DNA from 3 places in the Kurthia sp. FSL E2-0154 genome. Region 3 is predicted to be linked to each of the others. Evidence: riboswitches for the same ligand, from Rfam matches in the RefSeq annotation. Region 3 holds a riboswitch; each other region holds the start of a gene.
What was found. A riboswitch is a leader RNA that binds a small molecule or an ion and turns the genes downstream of it on or off. The one in region 3 is predicted to bind S-adenosylmethionine.

Region 1 (3,283 bases), 1.0 Mb from region 3:
CATATTGAAATATCGATTCAATTGAAAAAATAAAAAGAAAGAATCGCACAATCGTAAGTGTGATTCTTTCTTGTATTTAGACTATTTCCACGTGAAGCCTTGTGAAGCAAGGAAATCTTTAATGAACGGACGTTGTTGGTTTACTAAGTAATCCGCCATTTGTTTCGTCCAGTTCGTTACTTTTTGATTAGCATTACGGTTTAAGTAGTACTCACCAAGTTCTTTATCATATTGTGTTAATAGTGCGTCATATTTTTCTACATCATAACCATTTTCATGTACAATTGCTTCCACTGGTAAACGTGGTTTTGTATCATTTGTTTTCGTTGGTTTGCCGATCGTCATCGCAAACATCGGGAAGACGTATTCAGGTAGGTTGAATAATTCGCTAATTTCTTTTGGATTATTACGTGCGCCACCAATATAACAAATACCGTAGCCTTCAGCTTCAGCTGCAATAACGAAGTTTTGAGCAAATAAGCTAACATCTGCTACACCCACTAAGACATTTTCAGCCGAATCAGCTGTAATATCAATATCGTATTTTTGACCAGCAATTTGAAGACGTTTGAAATCTACGCAGAATAAGAAAGAAGCGCCAGCTGTTTTGAATTGGAAATCATTATTCGATAATTCGCCAAGTTTCGCTTTTTTCTCAGGATCTGTCACATGAATCACACTATATGCTTGTACAAAGTGTGATGTTGCAGCCATCTGTGCAGTTTCGATTAAATCATATACCACTTCTTTTGGAATTTCTTCGCCTGTATATTTACGGACAGAAGTATGACTACGTAATAATTCTTTTACTTGATTCATGATTCATTCAACTCCTATTGTCATTTGTATTCAAAGACTATGCTACCATAAATGCTCATCTTATTCGAAAACCTTTGATTTATTTTAAAAAGTTTTTTAGTAATTTTTATTTAAAAATAAAATTGTATTTTAAAAGAATTAAATCAGTATAATAAAAATTTTCAGAAAAAAGATTGACGAATGAAAAATAGATGACTATACTAGATAGAAATTGATGGAAACATTATATGTTTAAAACCTTTATCAAGAGTGGCGGAGGGATAGGCCCTGCGATGCCCAGCAACCAGTTTCTTTTTTGAAACCAAGGTGCTAATTCCTACAGATTTTTTATCGGATCTGACAGATAAGGGGAGGACCATGTTCGATAAAGCCCTCTTCTTACCTAAGAAGAGGGCTTTTTTTATAAAATCCTTCTCCTATAATTCCTTATTCCGATGTCCATCATCATAATTCATTTTAGGAGGAATCATATATGACAGAATTCAAAAAAGAAACATTAGCCGTACATGGCGGACAATCACCAGACCCCGTAACAGGAGCAATTGCAGTACCTATTTACCGTACAACTGCATATCAATTTAATGATTCAGAACATGCTCGTAAATTATTCGCACTAGAAGAAGCAGGCAATATTTATTCACGCATTATGAATCCAACAGTTGATGTGTTTGAAAAACGTGTTGCCTTATTAGAAGGAGGAACAGCAGCAGTCGCTCTATCTTCAGGTATGGCTGCTATCTCATTTAGTATTTTAAATATTGCGCGTGCAGGAGATCATATTGTAGCTGCGAATAGTTTATATGGTGGCACGTACAATTTATTTGCGAATACACTTCCACGTTACGGTATTACAACAACATTCGTTGATGAACGCGAGCCTGAGAAGTTTGCAGAAGCGATTCAAGAGAACACAAAAGCGCTATATGTTGAAACAATCGGAAATCCAAGTTTATCAGTAGTTGACTTAGAAGCATTTGCAAAAATTGCACATGAACATCAAATTCCACTCATCGTCGATAATACATTTGCTTCACCAGTTGGATGTAACCCGATTGAACATGGTGCAGATATTGTGATTCACTCGGCAACAAAGTGGATTGGTGGACATGGTACAACAATCGGTGGAATTGTAGTGGATGCAGGGAAGTTCGACTGGACACAGGGTAAATTCCCAGACTATACAGAACCAGATGCTTCTTATCATGGTATTCGCTATGGTGTGGATGCACCGAATGCAGCGTTTGCAACACGTTTACGCGTTCAATTATTACGTGACTTCGGTCCGACATTGAGTGCAGATGCAGCCTTTAACTTCTTACAAGGTTTAGAGACACTTCATTTACGTGTGCTACGTCATAATGAAAATGCACATAAAGTAGCGACATTCTTACGCAATCATGAACAAGTGGAATGGGTACACTATAATGGATTTGAAGATAGTGAGTATGCGCCACTCGTAGAAAAATATTTAAAAAATGGTGCAGGTTCTGTTTTAACATTTGGTATTAAAGGTGGGCGTGAAGCAGGTCGCAAGTTCATTGATGCAATTGAGCTATTCTCACATGTAGCCAATGTAGGTGATGCGCGTTCATTAATTATTCACCCAGCTTCAACAACACATCAACAATTAAATGAAGAAGAACTTATTCAATCAGGTGTGCCAGAAGAACTCATTCGTTTATCAATCGGCCTTGAAAATGCAGAAGATCTAACTCATGCGTTAGAGCAAGCATTCCAACAAGTAACAGTGGTCGCAAAATAGGTTCTAAAATCAGTTATATATAATAGAAGGAACTGACTCAATCCGTTGTAGGCAGTTCCTTTTATTTTCTAAAATTCAGTATTTAGTGACCTCTTAGAAAAAACAATTGTCCTTCTGAAAAAGAATTTTCTTGAAATATGTCTTTAAATACGTTAGAATTTTCATTAAGTTGTGAAATGAACGTTCAAAATAAACAAATTAAATTTAATCATTGGAGGCGAACAATATGACAGCAGTGAAGGTGGCAATCCTAGGGTTCGGAACGGTAGGAGAAGGCATTTTTAACATTTTGAAAGAAAAGCGAAAGCAATTGAAAGAAACACTGGGTGTGGACATCGAAGTAGCAAAAATTTTAGTCCATAATGTTTCAAAAGAGCGCGAAGGTGTAGATGCGTCTTTATTAACGAATCGTTTTGAAGATATTTTAGCATTGCCACAATTAGACGTTGTCTTTGAAGCAATTGTTGGAGAAGAACCAGCATATGGTTATTTAGATGCAGCAATTGAAAAAGGCGCGCACGTTATTACTGCAAATAAAGTCATGTTTGCTAAATTTGGTCAAGCGCTACAAGAGAAGGCGAAAAAATACGGTGTACAAGTAGGTTTTGAAGCAACTACTGCAGGTGGTGTACCGGTAATTAAAACAATGGAGACAATCTTACGTGTGAATGATGTATTACACATTCAAGGTATTTTAAATGG
Region 2 (3,283 bases), 390 kb from region 3:
CGCACCTGCTTCAATCTTTTTCTCTAAACGTGGAATGGCACGTTCGACGACACGTACATTCGGATTGAATGCTGCCGCTACAGAGAAGTTTGCCTTTTTACGTAGTGGTTTTCCCGAGAAAGAAATACCTTCGTTTAATTTTTTAATTAATTGTAGTAATTCAATGCTCGATACATCATAGACGCTTGTAGCACCTGGAAAATCTCCTACTTTTGTTGGGTCACCTGTTACAGCTAAAATATCGTGAATACCTAATGCATCTAGCCCCATCAAATGAGATTGTAGCCCGATTAGGTTACGGTCGCGACATGTAATATGTGCTAATCCTCGTACATTCTTTTCATATTTTAAAATCGATCCCATCGCCACATTCGATACACGTGGTGAAGCAAGTGAATTATCTGCCATTGTGACAATATCAGCGCCCGCTTCTTGTAAAATCGCTGCTCCTTCTAAAAACTTTTCTGTTTCTAAATGGCGTGGTGTATCAAGTTCAACGATAATGGAACGCCCTTTTTTTACTTTTTCGTGAAGTGGTTCAAATTTAGACACATTAGCTTCACGAATCACTTCTTCTTTAGTTGTGATAACTTCTTTATTTTCCATTGGTAAAACATCTGATAAATGTTTCTTCACTTCGTGAATATGTTCAGGTGTTGTTCCACAACATCCACCAATTAAGCGAACCCCTTCATCACGTAATTCAACTGCAGCGCGCCCAAAATATTCTGCTTCTGATTCATATACCACTTTTCCTTCTTCTACATCGAGTAGACTTGCATTCGGATACGCAGATAAGAACGAATTCTTTGGTAGCTCAACATTTTCAAGCGCCTTCACTGTATGGTACGGGCCTAACCGACAGTTCACACCGACAACATCAGCTCCAGCTCTTTCTAAATGTTGCAGTGCATCATTCAACTTCATTCCATTTAATAAAACCCCTGGGTCATGCATCGAAACTTGCGCTACAATCGGTCCATCTGAGAATATGCGAATTGTTTTCACTAATGTTTCAAGCTCTTCTAAGTCGTAAAATGTTTCGAGTAGTAAACCATCTACACCTGCATCAAGTAATACTTTTGCTTGTAAAACAAGTGATTCAATAATCTCATCTAGTGAATGTTCATCCTTACGAATACCTCGAATTCCACCAATTGTTCCAAGTACGTACTCGCCATTCTTCGTGGCTCTTTTCGCTACCTCTACACCCGCACGATTCAGTGCTTCATATTCATCTTGAATACCGTAGCGAGCTAACTTAATCGTATTCGCTGTGTACGTATTCGTCTGAATGACATCAGCGCCCGCTTCAATATATAGTTTATGAATATTCTCGATTACTTCCGGCTTTCGAACATTCAGTTCTTCATAACAAAAATCAATCCCATATGAATAGAGCAGTGTCCCCATTGCTCCATCTGCTGTTAATACTTTTGTCTTTAAATCTTCTAGTAATCCCATACACTCCCCATCCTTCCTTCATTTCAAAAAAGCTATAAAAAAACCTTCTTACATTGCATAAGAAGGTTTGAACTGACACTTGAAAATAAGCCTTCTTATCTTTTAAGAACCATACGTCCTTCTGGAATTAGCACCTGACCATCTAAATGGCTGGTTGCTGAAGCGTCGTCGGGCCAGTCCCTCGGCTTCTCTTGATAAGAAATTATTGAATTTTTAAAATATTAAAAGAATCATACCTCTTAAATAGAGTACCGTCAATAGCTTCTACCACTTTCAGCTAAATATTGTACGAAAAAGCGCTTACTTTATCACAATATTTCGCAAATTTAGTAATAGAAATTAAAAAAGCGTATGAGGTTTTTTCACATCTCATACGCTTCATATTTTATTTTTTTATCGTAAATGCATCGCCAGCATTTGAATCAAAGTCACGCGCATTGACATACTCACCTTGTACAATTAATCGTTTCGAACCATCATAATTACATGTAACGAGCGTCAGTAGTCTTTTTTTAGCTTGATTTTCGATAACTTGAACGTCAGTTGCTTCTGTAATAAAGATTTTTGTAATTTTATACGTATACACACGCTTATAGTCCGTTGTGTACATAAGCATTCCTTTTTTTGCTTTCGTTAAAGGGCTAAATAATGTTTTATCATTATTCATATTATGACCTGCTAATGCATAATTACCTTGCCCCATCTTCATATCCTTCTTTAATGTACCTGCGCCAATTGCTAGATTTGTATTTGAAATTCCGTATAAAATAGGCAATTGTAAAGATACATCGGGAACACTTAATGCACCAATTGAATGTACATCACCTTGATTCATTTGTGCCTTTAATACATCTTGTAAACTAATATTCTCTACTTTACCAAAATCAAAGCTTACGTCATCCGCATTTTGTGCTTTTTGTTCATCAAACTGCTCAATTGCTTGATTACTCATATGTGACACGATGAACCCCATAATTTGTTTATTGAAAATTAGTGCAACACCTAAAACAAACAAAACAATGCCAATCGTTAAACTTAATTTCCTGTTCATTATGGAATCCTTCTTTCACACTTTATACGAATTCTCATTGTCTTTGAATAAATTGATTCATAACTCGTGTAGCAACTTCTTCACCATTTTGAATACATAAACCAATCCCCACACCATAATACGAACAACCAGCTAAATGTACATGTGGATGATATTTCACCATTTGTTTTTCAATACGTTCAACTGCTTGTTTATGTTGTAAATTATAAATTGGCATCGCATCAAACCATTTTCTTACATCAATCCATGTTGGTTCATCTGTTATTTTCAAGCTTTTTTCGATGTCTTGACGTGCAATTTGTGCTAATTCATCATTTGTCATCTGACAAAATTCTTTAAAACGAGGGTTATTCTTTTTATAAAACATACGGATAAGTAACTTATCGTCTTTAGAAGTATGACGCCATTTGCGACTTGTCCATGTACATGCATTACAATTTACATCATTACCTGATGATACAATATATCCTGTACCATCTGCTGGTAGCACATCATTCGGTAAATCATAAGCCAAGTAAACTGTAATAATAGAACCCGTTTGTAGTTCTTCAAAATCACGTTGGAAAGGCTCTTCCTTCAATAGTTTTTGTGCGACTTGGTGCGGTACAGCTAATACGACCTCATCTGCATCTAACCATTCACCCGTATCTATTTGAACCTTATACCCATTCGTGTCTTGTTTTAACAATTCCGCCGATGTATTTTTTAAAATCGTCGCGTTCTCTAGCGTTTCTTCGATTCGTTCAAATAATTCTACTAGACCATTTT
Region 3 (3,283 bases):
TTTTGATGTTTTCATGATTCATTTCCCCTTTTCTTTGATCTATCGTTTATCAATTTTTGCTGTAATCAAATCTCCAATGAATTGAATGATGAATACAACAACTAATACTAATACTGTTGCGACGAATGTTACGTCGTTTTGACTACGTTGGAAACCATCTTGGAAGGCTAAGTAACCTAGACCACCTGCACCAATGATGCCCGCCATCGCTGTATAACCTACTAAAGCAACTGCCGTCACTGTAATCCCTGAAATTAACGCTGGTAAAGATTCTGGAATCAATACTTTCCAAATAATTGTTCCTGTTGTTGCACCCATCGAACGAGCTGCTTCAATCACACCACGATCAATCTCTTTTAATGCAATCAATACCATGCGTGCATAGAATGGTGCAGCCCCGATAATCAGTGCCGGTAATGCTGCGTTTGCACCACGCATTGTTCCCATTAAGAAAATTGTAAATGGAATTAATAAGATCACTAAAATAACGAACGGAATAGAACGGAAAATATTCACGATTACTCCTGTTAAAAAGTTCACAACCTTATTCGCCCATAATTGGCCCGGTGCTGTTAAGAATAAAATAATCCCTAGCACTAGACCTAAAATAAATGTAATGATGGTTGAAACACCTGTCATATAAAGCGTTTCTAGCGTGGCTTGCCACATTCCTTCCCAATCAACATTTGGGAATAGTCCTGTCGCTTCGTTATTCATGTGACATCACCTCCGACTTAATTCCTTCAGCAGTTAAATATGCTACTGCCTTTTCAACTTCTTCATCTGTTCCAGCAAGTTGTACGATTAACGTACCGTATGGACCACTTTTTGTCGGAGATATATTGCCATGTACAATATTTACATCGACATTAAACTGACGAATAAGTTGTGTCATAATCGGTTGCTCTGTTTTTGAGCCGACAAAGAATAATTTAATTAATTTGCCATTTTGGTATTGTTCTTTAATTTGTTCAATCGACTCTTGTTGCCCTACTGTATTCGTTACTTGTTGAACGAATCGTTGTGTAACAGGTGCCTGTGGTGCGTCGAATACTTGAAGAACATCGCCTTCTTCTACGACTTTCCCTTGCTCCATTACGGCTACACGATGACAGATTTTACGAATCACGTGCATCTCATGTGTAATTAAAATAATCGTGATACCGAGTTTTTCATTTACACTGCGTAATAAGTCTAAAATTGAATCCGTAGTTTCAGGGTCTAATGCTGATGTTGCTTCATCACAGAGTAATACTTCTGGGTCATTTGCAAGTGCACGCGCAATACCTACACGTTGTTTTTGACCACCTGATAATTGTGATGGATAAGCTTTTTCTCTTCCTCTTAATCCAACAAGTTCGATCAATTCTGCTACTTTTTTCTTTTTAGCAGCTTGATCAATACCTGCAATTTCTAAAGGAAAAGCGATATTCTCTTCTACCGTTCTTGACCATAATAAATTGAAATGTTGGAATACCATACTAATTTTATGACGTGCTGCACGGAGTTTAGCACCTTTAATTTTTGAAATATCTTCACCATTTACAATTACAGAACCACTTGTTGGTTTCTCTAAGCCATTAAATAAACGAATCATCGTACTCTTACCAGCACCACTGTAACCGATAATACCGAAGATTTCACCATCTTGGATAGTTAAGTTTACTTGATCGACAGCTGTGAGGGGACCATTTGAAGTTTTATATTGTTTTGTCACATTGCTGAGTTGAATCAAATTGTTTCCCACCTTTTTCGAACTTTATTCATAAAAAAATCCCTTCTGTCAGACAACAGAAGGGTTTAAACATCATAAAATATGCTAAACCGTTCTCTCATCTCTCAAAGACTACATAGTCCTTGCGTGAATTGGCACCTTTTCACATAATGTGATGGTTGCCGGGCTTCATAGGGCACTTCCCTCCACCTCTCTTTATAAGAGTAACGAATTAAGTTCATTTAGTTATTGTAGATACTTTATCACTTCTAAATTGAAAGGTCAATACTTCTTTAAAATTTTTTCAAATAAATGTGGCACTGACTGAAAAGCATAAATTTTCTCTACTAACTCGCCATTTTGCGTAATAAGAAGACAAGGTACACTTTCAATTTCAAAGTCATACGCTAATTGCTCCATATAATTTAAGTTGGCTTTCCCCATCGGAACATGTCCAATTGCTTGCTCGGTCACATCCATCATTCTTGATGCAACTTGGCAAGTTCCACACATCGGTGTATAGAGGTAAAAAGCTGTTTTTTCTTGGGACTTCACTTGCTCTTCCCATTCTTCACGTGTCCATTCTTGCATTATTGTCATCCTTTATCTAATAAGTAACCTGACTTAATCTTAAATTTAGCTCCTTGTAACACTTTTGCTAAATGATAACGCGGCGTGCGTTCAACACCACCGTAACGCGGTAATGTATAAAGATGATGTGTATTGGGATATTCTTGTTGTACAAGCTTACGAAGTTTCTCGCCCATATCATCTGCATCGAAAAATGCATAAAAATCACAACTCTCATACGGCTGTAATAGTTCATCTAAACGATGAGAGCTTACGGTTCCGTTTGTACAGACAATCTCAACAGGTTCATTCAAAATAGGCTTTAACTGTAAACAATCTTGTCTACCCTCTACAATGAGTACTTTCTCAATAATCTTCATACACACCACCCCATCTGATTCCTTATTCTTTTTTCTGTTCTTTCTTACTTTATTTATACCATATTTTCAGTATATTTTTGTAGGAATAGTGCTTATAAAAAAAGCGCATAGAAAAAACTTTACATACTTTACAACAAATAAAAAAAGAAGACAACTGAAATCAGTGTCTTCTAATCAAATCAGCATGAAAACGCGCACCTACATGAAAGGGGTGCTATTAACCTGCGATTACTTCTTCATATTGTTCAGCAGTTAATAAAGCTTCTAGTTGTGCAGCGTCAGAAGGTTTTACAACCACCATCCAAGCTTTCTCGTAAGGTGATTCGTTTACTAGCTCTGGGCTATCTTCTAACTCTTCGTTTACTTCTACTACTTCACCTGAAAGTGGTGCATATAGTTCAGAAACTGTTTTTACAGACTCAACGCTACCGAATGGTTGGTCGATTGTTAATTCATCGCCTACAGATGGTAGTTCAACGAATACGATGTCACCTAGTTCAGATTGTGCAAATTCTGTAATACCGATACGTACTGTACCGTCTTCTTGTAAAACCCACTCATGCTCTTTTGAATAACGTAAATTAGTTGGAATGCTCATTTTTTTACCCCTCCATGAAAT

Region 1: linked by a shared signal. The riboswitch ahead of MHB75_RS14030 (O-acetylhomoserine aminocarboxypropyltransferase/cysteine synthase family protein) and the one ahead of MHB75_RS08880 (methionine ABC transporter ATP-binding protein) in region 3 are both predicted to bind S-adenosylmethionine.
Region 2: linked by a shared signal. The riboswitch ahead of MHB75_RS10750 (bifunctional homocysteine S-methyltransferase/methylenetetrahydrofolate reductase) and the one ahead of MHB75_RS08880 (methionine ABC transporter ATP-binding protein) in region 3 are both predicted to bind S-adenosylmethionine.

What each region holds. Positions count from the first base shown of each region.
Region 1 covers NZ_JBBOPO010000001.1:2,800,096-2,803,378, forward strand. Annotated here, with positions in the region: gene MHB75_RS14020 (5-oxoprolinase subunit C family protein) at 1-33, shown strand, start outside; gene nfsA (oxygen-insensitive NADPH nitroreductase) at 82-819, opposite strand; SAM riboswitch class I at 1,057-1,169, shown strand; gene MHB75_RS14030 (O-acetylhomoserine aminocarboxypropyltransferase/cysteine synthase family protein) at 1,292-2,581, shown strand; gene MHB75_RS14035 (homoserine dehydrogenase) at 2,808-3,283, shown strand, end outside.
Region 2 covers NZ_JBBOPO010000001.1:2,183,977-2,187,259, forward strand. Annotated here, with positions in the region: gene MHB75_RS10750 (bifunctional homocysteine S-methyltransferase/methylenetetrahydrofolate reductase) at 1-1,464, opposite strand, end outside; SAM riboswitch class I at 1,557-1,665, opposite strand; gene MHB75_RS10755 (class A sortase) at 1,850-2,515, opposite strand; gene hemG (protoporphyrinogen oxidase) at 2,550-3,283, opposite strand, start outside.
Region 3 covers NZ_JBBOPO010000001.1:1,796,603-1,799,885, forward strand. Annotated here, with positions in the region: gene MHB75_RS08870 (MetQ/NlpA family ABC transporter substrate-binding protein) at 1-15, opposite strand, end outside; gene MHB75_RS08875 (methionine ABC transporter permease) at 40-717, opposite strand; gene MHB75_RS08880 (methionine ABC transporter ATP-binding protein) at 710-1,735, opposite strand; SAM riboswitch class I at 1,830-1,939, opposite strand; gene MHB75_RS08885 (thioredoxin family protein) at 1,997-2,305, opposite strand; gene MHB75_RS08890 (toprim domain-containing protein) at 2,311-2,664, opposite strand; gene gcvH (glycine cleavage system protein GcvH) at 2,882-3,262, opposite strand.